Pseudorhodoplanes sinuspersici: one gene and its partners. The protein of the gene in region 2 interacts with the protein of the main gene of each other region in a pairwise test. Links are inferred from orthologs where the notes say so. Each region holds a gene or a part of one and is shown on either strand. Other genes may lie near its edges. The genes, in order: nusG, rho and hfq.

Region 1 (3,802 bases), 2.7 Mb from region 2 along the record:
GCCCCATCGTCGAGGACAGCGACACCTTCTGCACGAAGGTGCCCTTGGCGCCTGCCGGCTTGGCCTTCTGCACCGCATCGGCGAACGCCTTGATGTTCGCAACCAGTGCGTCGGCTGTGAAAGAGGCCTTGCCGACGCCGGCCTGAACGATGCCGGCCTTCTCGACGCGGAATTCGACCGAGCCGCCCTTGGCACCCTTCACCGCATTGGCGATGTCCATGGTCACGGTGCCGACCTTCGGATTCGGCATCATGCCGCGCGGGCCGAGCACCTTACCGAGACGGCCGACCAGCGGCATCATGTCGGGGGTCGCAATACAACGATCGAAATCGATCTCGCCGTTGTTGACCTTCTCGAACAGGTCTTCGGCACCGACGACATCGGCACCGGCCGCCTTGGCCTCGTCCGCCTTGGCACCGCGTGCGAACACACCGACGCGTTGCGTACGGCCCGAGCCGCTCGGCAGCGTGACGACGCCACGCACCATCTGATCGGCGTGACGCGGATCGACGCCGAGATTCATCGCCACTTCGATGGTCTCGTCGAACTTCGCCTTGGCGCGGTCCTTGATCATCTTCACCGCTTCGTCGAGCGCATAGAGCTTGTCGCGATCGATGCCTTCGCGGATCTTCTTGGCGCGCTTGCCTTCAAAAGCCATGATCAGCCTCCCACCACGTCGATGCCCATCGAACGGGCGGAGCCTGCGATCATCTTGGCCGCAGCCTCGACGGTGTCGCAGTTCAGGTCCTTCATCTTCTGCTCGGCGATTTCGTTGATCTGGGCCTGCGTGATCTTGCCGGCCTTGTCACGACCCGGGGCCTTCGACCCCTTGTCGATCTTCGCCGCCTTCTTGATGAAGTAGGACACGGGCGCCTGCTTCATTTCGAAGGTGAAGGACCGGTCCTGATACACCGTGATGGTGACCGGGATCGGCATGTTCTTTTCGAGCTTGGCAGTCTGCGCGTTGAATGCCTTGCAGAATTCCATGATGTTCAGACCGCGCTGGCCAAGCGCGGGACCGATCGGCGGCGACGGATTGGCGGCGCCGGCCGGCACTTGCAATTTTACATAGCCGGTAATTTTCTTTGCCATGTACTACTCCTGTGATGTGAGCCGTTGCCGGCCCGGTTCAGGTGCCGTGGTGCAGCTCTTGGACGGTTGGCGGCCGTCCTCACCTCCCACGGCTCTTCTTCTTCGTCAGGGCCGGACTGAGGCCGGCGCCAACGCAGAAATCTTAAACCTTCTCCACCTGCCCGAATTCGAGTTCGACAGGCGTTGCGCGACCGAAGATCGACACCGCGACTTTCACGCGCGCACGATCCTCGTCCACTTCTTCGACGGTGCCGTTGAATGACGCGAACGGACCATCGGAGACACGCACCTGCTCGCCCACTTCGAACGAAACCGACGGCTTCGGACGGTCAATGCCTTCCTGCACCTGCTGCAGCAGACGGCCGGCTTCGGCCTCGGAGATCGGCATCGGCTTGTTGTCGGCGCCGAGAAAGCCCGTGACCTTCGGCGTATTCTTGATCAGGTGATAAGCCTCGTCGGTCAGGTCGACCTTCACCAGCACATAACCCGGAAAGAACTTGCGCTCGGTATCGACCTTGCGGCCGCGGCGCACCTCGGTGACCTTTTCCTTCGGGACCAGCACTTCCTCGAAATGCTCGGTCAGGCCGCGCTGCTTGGCCTGCTCGCGAATGGATTCGGCGACCTTGTTCTCGAAATTCGAATAGGCGTGAACGATGTACCAGCGCTTGGCCATGTCTCTTATTCTTCCAAAGTCTTTTCGGTCCGGGGTCTTGTGACGTCTCTATTCAACGGCGACAGTCAGCGCACCATGTTCAAAATCGTCGTAATGAGTAGCCGGATCGCCTGATCGGCCAGCAGGAAGAAAATCGACGACACCGCAACCATGACAAACACCATCGCGGTGGTGATGGCGGTCTCGCGGCGCGACGGCCAGGTGACCTTCTCGGTCTCGGCGCGTACCTGCTGCAGAAACTTGAACGGACTGAACTTCGCCATCGATCTTGCCGGTGCTCAAACGAGCCGTCTTGTCGCCCGATCCTTGTTCTTAAGGAACGAGCCACATCCGGCCCTTGTTTTGGGATGCCCTTCGCCGCGGATGTCCGTCACCGGGCCGCTGAAGCGAAGCCGTGTAAGTACTGCGAAAGCCGTCGGAAATCAAGGTTGTCCTGCCAGCCGTCGCAACTGGCAGGAGTGGAGGGACTCGAACCCCCAACCCCCGGTTTTGGAGACCGGTGCTCTAGCCAGTTGAGCTACACTCCTCCAAACGGCTGCGGCGGACCATTCGGCCCGCCGCCAGACCGATATGCCTTATGGATGGGCGGTTTGCAAGAGCGGGAAACGGCGAAAAGCCCCTCCCTTACGTCTTCAGCAGCCAACCCCGATATTGCTCGGCAAAGCCCTTCACCACCCTCTCGCCGGGTGAGTTGGCGGCATCGTAAGCCGCCTGAACGATCGCCCCAGCCCATCCATTCAGGGCCTGAACGACGTGGACCATTTTCGGATAAGCGACGATGACCGCACCCGTTTTCGCATCAACCAACGTGACGTCAGCAACCATATGGTAGTTACCGCCGACAACGATCCGCTGGACGGCGCTGGATAACATGAAGCCGTGCACGGTGACTTCGGCACGGACCGGCCGATTTCCATTGAAGGTGCCAGCGAGGTTTTGCTGCATCGCGCCTTTGATACGTGCCGCCAAATGATCACGCGTCCATTGTTTCGCCTCCTCCGTTTCGGTGGCGGCATTTAGCTCGTAGTTCGGAACATTTCGGCCGGCGAGATACTCGTTAATCCCGTCATATCCGACGATGCTAGCTTCCGGCGGCACAACAACGCGAACCTCAGCAAGCTTGAAACTCTGCAGATCCGACCCTGACAGCGAATGCTGGTTCGTGGTCACGCATCCACTGACAGCCCAGGCAAGGCTCATCACCGCAATAAATCGCAGAAACATACTGTAAAATCCCCACAACCCTACCGTCCTCCATGCCACAACTCCAAGGAGAAGCTCAATCATAGCCACGATTTAACGGGGCCAGACGGATCGGAGACGTTGAAAAATTCCACACCTTCGGCACGGTCTTTGCTCTATTGGCCAAAATAGCACACCGGGACCTGTGGAGGCCGCCTTGACACTCGCAACCATCGCATTTCGTGCCGCTTTTTTGAGCATTCTCGCCCTGGGCAGCGCCTCGATTGCTCGCGCCGATGCGCTGGACGACATCATGAAGGCCAAAGTGATCAAGGTGGCCGTCCCCCAGGATTTCGCCCCGTTCGGCTCGGCGGGGCCGGACCTCAAGCCGGTCGGCTATGACATCGACATGGCCAATCTGATCGGCAAGGAACTTGGGGTCAAAACCGAGATCATCGCCGTCACCAGCGCCAACCGGATCCCCTATCTGCAAACCAAGAAAGCCCACATCGTCATTTCCAGCCTCGGCAAGAATCCCGAGCGCGAGAAGGTGATCGATTTCTCCGAGGCCTATGCGCCATTCTTCTCCGGCGTCTACGGCACCAAAGAAATTGCGGCAACCAAGGTCGAGGACCTCGCCGGCAAGACCATCGGCGCGACGCGCGGCGCGATCGAGGAACAGGAAATCTCCAAGACCGCTCCTGCGGGGACGACGGTCAAGCGTTACGAAGATAACAATGCCACCATCTCGGCCTTTATTTCCGGACAGGTCGACCTGATCGCCACCGGCAATACCGTGGCGGCATCGATCGCGGACAAATCAAAGGCGCGGCCGCCGGTGCTGAAATTCGTGAT
Region 2 (3,922 bases):
ACCTCAGGATGACGGAGAGGGACCGCGTGCCGAAGCAATTCGAGAAATCACACCTATGAATCTGCACCACATGTTGAAATCCCGCCATGCGGAGGGTCGCCCCGTCCGCGTGGTTCTGATCGGCGCCGGAAAGTTCGGCTCGATGTTTCTTGCGCAGGTGCCGCACACGCCCGGACTTGAGGTCGCCGCAATCGTCGATCTGTCGCCGGATCGTGCCCGCGAAGCCTGCCGCATTGTCGGCTGGGACGATGCGCGGCTCGCCGCCACGGCATTCACCGACGATGGCATGGCCGCGATCGCGCGGACGCCGGCAGACGTCGTTATCGAAGCAACCGGCAATCCGGCTGTCGGCATTCGCCATGCGCGCGCTGCGATCGCCGCAGGCCGGCACATTGTCATGGTCAATGTCGAAGCGGATGTGCTTGCCGGTCCGCTGCTGGCGGAGGAAGCGCGATCAGCAGGTGTCGTCTATTCACTCGCCTATGGCGATCAGCCTGCACTCACCGCTGAAATGGTGGATTGGGCGCGTGCGACCGGCTTTCGTGTCATCGCCGCCGGCAAAGGCACGAAGTATCTGCCGGCCTATCACGATGTGACGCCGGACGATGTGTGGGGACATTACGGACTGACGCCGCAGGAGGCGCAGGCGGCCGGCATGAATCCGCAAATGTTCAATTCGTTTCTCGACGGCACCAAATCGGCAATCGAGATGGCGGCGATTGCGAATGCAACGGGGCTCGATGTGCCCGAATGCGGATTGGCGTTTCCGCCTTGCGGCGTCGATGATCTTCCACATGTGCTGCGGCCACGCAGCGACGGGGGTATTCTCGACAAACCGGGCGTAGTGGAAGTGGTGTCGTCGCTGGAGCGCGACGGACGTCCGGTGTTCCGCGACCTGCGCTGGGGTGTCTATGTCGTTCTGGAAGCGCCGAACGATTATGCCGCCGCCTGCTTCCGCCAATACGGTCTGAAGACCGATGCATCGGGCCGTTATGCGGCGATGTACAAGCCGTATCACCTGATCGGGCTTGAGCTGAACATCTCGGTGCTGTCGGCGGCCTTGCGCGGCGAGCCGACCGGTCAGCCGCTCGGCTTTCGCGGCGACGCCGTGGCCGTGGCCAAGCGCGATCTCAAGGCCGGCGAGATGCTTGACGGCGAGGGCGGCTACACCGTGTGGGGCCGGCTGATGCCGGCGGCGCAAAGCCTTAGCCTTGGCGCACTACCGATCGGCCTGGCGCACAAGGTGCGGCTGTCACGCGATGTTGCGCATGGCGACGTGTTGTCCTGGTCCGATGTCGAAATGGATGCGGCAAACGACACGGTGAAAACGCGACGCGCAATGGAAGCGCGATTTGCGGATGTGGCTCAACAGCACAAGCCAAAGCTTGGCGTTGCGTAATATTATTCTCTCCGCTCATTCCCGCCAACGCGGTCGCGCTTACGCGCGCCCGATGACAGGCTCCAGCAGGAATCCAGAAAAATGAATCCTGGGTCCCCGCTTTCGCGGGGACGAACGGAAAGAGAAACCTCACTCCAACAGCAATACTGTTTACAAAAAAGCCGGGCATGAGCCCGGCTTTCATATCCGAACGTGCGCCTTCGATCAGGTATTCATGCTCTCGAAGAACTCGGCGTTGTTCTTCGTGTTGCGCAGCTTGTCGAGCAGGAAGTCGATGGCGTCCATCGTCCCCATCGGATTGAGGATGCGGCGGAGGACGTACATCTTCTTGAGCTGCTGCGGATCGGTGAGCAGTTCTTCCTTGCGGGTGCCTGACCGTGTGATGTCCATCGCCGGGAAGGTGCGCTTGTCGGCGACCTTGCGGTCGAGGATGAGTTCGGAATTGCCGGTACCCTTGAACTCTTCGAAGATCACTTCGTCCATGCGCGAGCCGGTATCGATCAGCGCGGTGGCGATGATGGTCAGCGAGCCGCCTTCCTCGATGTTACGCGCGGCGCCGAAGAAACGCTTCGGACGCTGCAACGCATTGGCATCGACACCGCCGGTCAGCACCTTGCCGGATGACGGCACGACAGTGTTGTAGGCACGGCCGAGGCGGGTGATCGAATCCAGCAGGATCACGACGTCCCGGCCGTGTTCGACCAGGCGCTTGGCCTTTTCGATCACCATTTCGGCGACTTGAACGTGACGCGAGGCTGGTTCGTCGAAGGTCGAAGACACGACCTCGCCCTTCACCGAACGCTGCATGTCGGTGACTTCTTCCGGACGTTCGTCGATCAGCAGCACGATCAGATAGCATTCGGGATGATTGGCGGTAATGGCGTGCGCGATGTTCTGCAGCAGCACGGTCTTGCCGGTGCGCGGCGGCGCGACAACCAGCGCACGCTGGCCTTTGCCGATCGGCGCGACGATGTCGATGACGCGAGCCGACAGATCCTTCTTGGTCGGATCGTCATGTTCCATCTTCAGCCGCTCATTGGGATAGAGCGGCGTCAGGTTATCGAAGTTGATCTTGTGGCGCGCCTTGTCAGGGTCCTCGAAATTGATGGTCGAGACCTTGAGCAGGGCGAAATAGCGTTCGCCTTCCTTCGGCGAACGAATGTGGCCTTCCACCGTGTCGCCGGTGCGCAGACCGAAACGGCGGATCTGCGAGGGCGAAACGTAGATGTCATCGGGGCCGGGCAAATAATTCGCTTCCGGCGAACGGAGAAATCCAAAACCGTCGGAGAGCACCTCAACCACGCCTTCGCCGACGATGTCGACTTCACGGCTAGCGAGTTGCTTGAGGATCGCGAACATCAGCTCCTGCTTGCGCATGGTGCTGGCGTTTTCGATTTCCTGCTCTTCGGCAAAGGAGAGCAATTCAACGGGGGTTTTGGTCTTGAGGTCTTGAAGCTTCACTTCCCGCATAGGGGGTAGTCCTTGAATGAGGATCCACCGGCGCCAGACACAAATGTGAAAAAGCGGCGGCGGTTCTTAAGAGGAATTCGCAGGTCTTTGGCTGGGATAGCTTTGGCCGGAAAAGGCTCTGGCTGACGGGCTGGGTCCCGGCCGATGCTTGCGCCTTCCGGATAAACGAATGGCGCGACTGGCATCCGCCTGCGTTCGGGGGGATGGTTCAAAGATACGGAGAAGCTTTCGATTCCGCAAGTGGGGCGAGCAGCTCCGGTTAACCACTGTTGAAAATCTAGAGCCGTTCCGGCTTTGATGAAATCAAAGCCGGGACTCTAGCCTTTTGTTTCGACGCGTTTTCTTCACGCGAACCGGTGCTCGCTTCGCTCGAAAACGCTCTAAAACGGCTTGAGCACCACCAGGAGCACGATCCCGACCATCAGGACAGCAGGAACCTCATTGATAATCCTGTAGAATTTCTGGCTATGCTGGTTTTTATCCTGGGCGAATGCGCGCCAGAGTCGCACCAGCCAGCCGTGCAGTCCGGACAGGACGAGGACGAGGAGAAGCTTGGCGTGGAACCAGCCGGACTTTTCCCAACCGCCCAGCCAGACCAGCCACAGCCCGAAAATCCAGGTCGCGATCATGGCCGGATTGATGATCGCCTTCAGCAGCCGCCGTTCCATGACCTTGAAGGTCTCGGACTGCTTCGAACCGACCTCGGCCTCGCAGTGATAGACGAACAGCCGCGGCAGATAGAGCATGCCGGCCATCCAGGCGATGACCGAGATGATGTGGAAGGCTTTGATCCAGAGATAGAGCATTTTATCCCTCCCCCGCTGGGGGAGGGTGGCCGGCAACGCCGGCCGGGTGGGGGTCTTCCTTTAGGGCCAGTTCAATCATATCCAGAACGCCCGGTAGATTCCGATCCACATCGCTATTCCAGAAACGAAGGACACGAAAGCCTTCTCGGCTGTGAATGGCGTCGCACCGTAAATCTCTGGCGCGGTGCGTATCCAGATTATGTTGGCCACCATCGATTTCGATAATCAGCTTGTGACGAAGACAAAC
Region 3 (3,867 bases), 3.1 Mb from region 2 along the record:
AGAAGGCATCGAAAGTCGGCTTCGACTGGAATGATCCGCGTGCCGTGCTCGACAAGATCAAGGAAGAGACCGCGGAAATCGAACGCGCATTGGATGCAGCCGACAATGCGGCGGCGGCTGATGAAATCGGCGATCTGATGTTCGCGCTGGTCAATCTGGCACGCCATCTCGACATCGATGCCGATACGTCCTTGCGTGGCACTAATGCGAAGTTTGAACGCCGCTTCGCCGCGATCGAGGCCGCGCTGGCGCGGATCGGCAGGACGCCGTCAGAAGCGACTTTGGCCGAAATGGACGCGCTCTGGGACGAGGCCAAAAACGACGAAAGACCGGCCAGTGAAAACCGTCATCAGGAGGCGGATGCAACCTCGCTGAAACGTGCCCGCACCTGACCGGCCTTGGCCGGATCGGCCCGCACGCTGATCGCAATCTTGCCCTCGTCCAAAACGGATTTCCGGATCACTTCCGTATTGCGATGGAGCCATGACAGGCCGGCGCCATCCGACCCGTCGAGCAGGAGTTCGAGGACGATGCGCGTTTCGGATAACCGTTCTTCGATCGCCGCCAACAGCGTATCGATGCCCTCGCCGGTCAAGGCCGACACCAGCACCGGATGATGATCCGGCGCGATACGCGCCGCGGCATTCTCCAGGCCAGCGCGATCATCGGGGGCAAGCTGGTCGATCTTGTTCCAGACTTCAATCACGCGATCGCGCCGCTCATCGTCGATGCCGAGCGCTTTCAAGACGTCTTGCACATCCTGCATCTGGGCGTCGCTGTCTTCATGCGAAACGTCGCGCACATGCAGGATCACGTCGGCCTCGACGACTTCTTCGAGCGTCGCACGGAACGCAGCCACCAGCATGGTCGGCAGCTCGGAAATGAAGCCGACGGTATCGGACAAAATCACCTTGGCGCCATGCGGAAGTTCGATCGCGCGCAATGTCGGATCGAGCGTCGCAAACAGCATGTCGGCTTCGAGCACTTGCGCGCGCGTCATGCGGTTGAACAGCGTCGATTTGCCGGCGTTGGTGTAGCCCACCAACGCGACGATGGGATATGGCACGCGCCGCCGGCTCTCCCGATGCAGCTTGCGCCGTTTCTTGACCTTTTCCAATTCGGCTTCGATGCGCGCAATGCGCTCCTCGATCATGCGCCGGTCGGCTTCGATCTGCGTTTCGCCTGGGCCGCCGAGGAAGCCGAAACCGCCGCGTTGCCGTTCAAGATGCGTCCATGAGCGCACCAGCCGGCTCTTCTGATAGGTCAGATGCGCAAGCTCGACCTGCAGCACGCCCTCCTTCGTCTGGGCGCGCTTGCCGAAGATTTCCAGGATCAGGCCGGTGCGATCCAGCACCTTGGCCGACCACGCTTTCTCAAGGTTACGCTGCTGTACCGGCGACAATGCGCAATCCATGATGACGAGATCGACCTCGCGCGCCTTGATCAGGCCCGCAAGCTCGTCGACCTTGCCCTTGCCGATATAGGTCGCAGGCCGGATCTCGCTCAGCGAGACGATCCCGGTCTCAACCACATCGAGGTCGATGGCGAGCGCAAGGCCGGCAGCCTCCTCGATCCGCGCCTGGGGCGATCGCTCGGCGCGAAGCGCACGTGACGAATGACTGCGCAGATAGGGGCCGACCACCAGCGCACGCCCAGTGGTGCCCGAACGATCCGGGCTCAGGCGGTCGGAAGCTGAATCGCGTTTACGCGGCTGCAACTAGCCTTTTTCTCCTGCGCCCTCTTCCGCACCCTCGAAAAGCTGGACCGGATGGCCCGGCATGATGGTGGAGATGGCGTGTTTGTAGACAAGCTGCGAATGCCCATCCCGTCGCAGCAACACACAAAAGTTGTCGAACCATGTGACAACGCCCTGCAGCTTCACGCCGTTCACCAAAAATATCGTGAGCGGAATTTTGGCCTTGCGGACGTGGTTGAGGAAGGTGTCCTGGAGATTTTGAGTTCGTTCGGCTGCCATGGCCGTGCTTTCCATTTTCTTGCCCGCAGCTCCCGATGCCGCGAGACGTTTCTGCTAGATGATCAGTTTAGAGTGATTGCCAAGTATCATTGTCCCTCGTTCTTCTTACCCAACGAGGACTTGGGGCGATGCATTAGATGGCACGGCGGGATTCCGCGCAAGCCCAACTTGCACGCTGGTCAAAGCCTTAGCGCGGCGAATTGTCAGGATTCCTCCGCAAAGCGGTGGAAATCGCGGCGCAGGGCGGTCGCCAGCAGGCCGGGTGCACCATTACCGATCGGCCGGCCGTCGATCCTGACCACCGGCATCACGGCCTGGCTCGCCGAGGTGATGAACGCCTCCCGGGCGCCCTGAGCTTCCTCGACCGTGAAGGCCCTCTCCGTCAGTGTCAGGCCCTCCGATTTCAGAACCTCGAGCAGGACCGTGCGGGTGATGCCCTTCAGGATCGTCCGGTCGGCCTTCCGGGTCACCACCTCGTTGTCCCCCGTCACGATCCAGGCGTTCGAGGACGAGCCTTCGGTCACCGTACCGTCGGCAGCGACAAACCACGCTTCGCGAGCGCCCTGCTCTCGCGCCTGCTGTTTCGCCATGACGTTCGGCAGCAGTGCGATTGATTTGATGTCGACCCGGTCCCAGCGATTGTCCGGCAGTGTGATGACCGCGATGCCGTCTGCGGCGAGCCGCTCGGTCTTCTCCGGGTCGATACGGTTTGCTGTGACCACCAAGGCGGGTTTCGTCCCGGCCGGCGGGAAAGCATGGTCTCGTTTGGCGACACCGCGTGTGATTTGCAGATAGACGATACCGTCGCGGACACCGTTTCGCCGGACCACCTCGTGCAGCACGATGCTGAGCGCCGACAGTGGCATCGGCAGCGGAATTCGCAATTCACTTAAAGAACGCAACAGCCGTTCCATGTGGCGGCGTTCATCGATGAGGTGGCCACCCCTCACCTCGCAGACTTCGTAGACGCCGTCGGCGAACTGATAGCCGCGATCCTCGATATGAACCGCAGCTTCGCTCCGCGGCAGGTAGCGACCGTTGACATAGGCGATGCGTGACACGGGCGTTTCTCTTGAGTTGTTTTCCGTGCTGCGATCAGCCAATCCCCAGCGCCTTCAGCTTGCGATGCAGTGCCGAGCGCTCCATGCCCACGAATTCGGCGGTCCGTGAAATGTTGCCGCCGAAGCGGCTGATTTGCGCAACGAGGTATTCTCGCTCGAACATCTCGCGCGCCTCACGCAGCGGCAAGCTCATCAACTGCTCGCCGCCATTGCCGTTCGGCATCGACGGTACCATCGAGCCGACATCCTGCGGCAGCATGCTGGAATTGATCACCGCGTTCGGATCGCCGCCGGCGAGAATCATCAGGCGTTCGACGTTGTTGCGGAGCTGGCGCACGTTGCCGGGCCAGTCATGCGATTGTAATACCGCCATCGCGTCATCGCCCATCGTGCGTTTGGGCAAGCCGGTGGCGAGCGAAATCTGCTCCATGAAATAATCGACCAGCAGCGGGATATCCTCGCGCCGTTCGGCCAGCGGCGGCACGCGGATCGGCACGACCGACAGCCGATGGTAGAGATCCTCGCGGAAATTGCCCGCCGCGATCTCCGCTTCGAGATTGCGAGCGGTCGAAGAGATAACGCGGACATCCACGGTGACTTTGGAGGTGCCGCCGACCCGGTGGAAGGTCTGATCCACCAAGACACGCAGAATCTTGTTCTGGGTTTCTCTGGGCATGTCAGCGATTTCGTCGATGAACAGCGTGCCGCCATGCGCCTCCTCGAGCGCGCCGGCTTTGCGGCTTTGGCTGCCGTTACTCTGCTCGATGCCAAACAGCTCGATCTCCATCGATTCCGGTGTGATCGCGGCGGCGTTGATGACCACGAAAGGCC

Evidence for each region.
Region 1: the proteins of rho (region 2) and nusG interact in binary tests that used the Escherichia coli proteins (3 or more experiments, as listed by UniProt). The link is inferred for Pseudorhodoplanes sinuspersici from one-to-one orthologs.
Region 3: the proteins of rho (region 2) and hfq interact in binary tests that used the Escherichia coli proteins (3 or more experiments, as listed by UniProt). The link is inferred for Pseudorhodoplanes sinuspersici from one-to-one orthologs.

The regions. Positions count from the first base shown.
Region 1 is NZ_CP021112.1:4,363,182-4,366,983, reverse strand. The notes cover bases 1-2,691. They hold nusG (transcription termination/antitermination protein NusG), read right to left. Parts: upstream 1,766-2,691; coding sequence 1,235-1,765; downstream 1-1,234. Other genes in these bases: CAK95_RS21155 (DUF6778 family protein), read right to left, coding at 2,390-2,691; secE (preprotein translocase subunit SecE), read right to left, coding at 1,831-2,028; rplK (50S ribosomal protein L11), read right to left, coding at 661-1,092; rplA (50S ribosomal protein L1), read right to left, coding at 1-658. Outside these bases: more of CAK95_RS21155, read right to left, coding at 2,692-3,052; CAK95_RS21150 (transporter substrate-binding domain-containing protein), read left to right, coding at 3,180-3,802. UniProt on the Escherichia coli protein: Part of the processive rRNA transcription and antitermination complex (rrnTAC). The complex forms an RNA-chaperone ring around the RNA exit tunnel of RNA polymerase (RNAP).
Region 2 is NZ_CP021112.1:1,634,095-1,638,016, reverse strand. What follows is about bases 737-3,547. They hold rho (transcription termination factor Rho), read right to left. Parts: upstream 2,870-3,547; coding sequence 1,604-2,869; downstream 737-1,603. Other genes in these bases: hemJ (protoporphyrinogen oxidase HemJ), read right to left, coding at 3,250-3,547; CAK95_RS08095 (NAD(P)H-dependent oxidoreductase), read left to right, coding at 737-1,399. Also shown: more of CAK95_RS08095, read left to right, coding at 56-736; more of hemJ, read right to left, coding at 3,548-3,675; CAK95_RS08080 (endonuclease domain-containing protein), read right to left, coding at 3,677-3,922. UniProt on the Escherichia coli protein: Facilitates transcription termination by a mechanism that involves Rho binding to the nascent RNA, activation of Rho's RNA-dependent ATPase activity, and release of the mRNA from the DNA template.
Region 3 is NZ_CP021112.1:4,779,327-4,783,193, reverse strand. Bases 347-3,102 are described here. They hold hfq (RNA chaperone Hfq), read right to left. Parts: upstream 1,976-3,102; coding sequence 1,718-1,975; downstream 347-1,717. Other genes in these bases: ntrX (nitrogen assimilation response regulator NtrX), read right to left, coding at 3,071-3,102; CAK95_RS23270 (D-amino-acid transaminase), read right to left, coding at 2,179-3,036; hflX (GTPase HflX), read right to left, coding at 350-1,717; mazG (nucleoside triphosphate pyrophosphohydrolase), read left to right, coding at 347-392. Outside these bases: more of mazG, read left to right, coding at 1-346; more of ntrX, read right to left, coding at 3,103-3,867. UniProt on the Escherichia coli protein: RNA chaperone that binds small regulatory RNA (sRNAs) and mRNAs to facilitate mRNA translational regulation in response to envelope stress, environmental stress and changes in metabolite concentrations.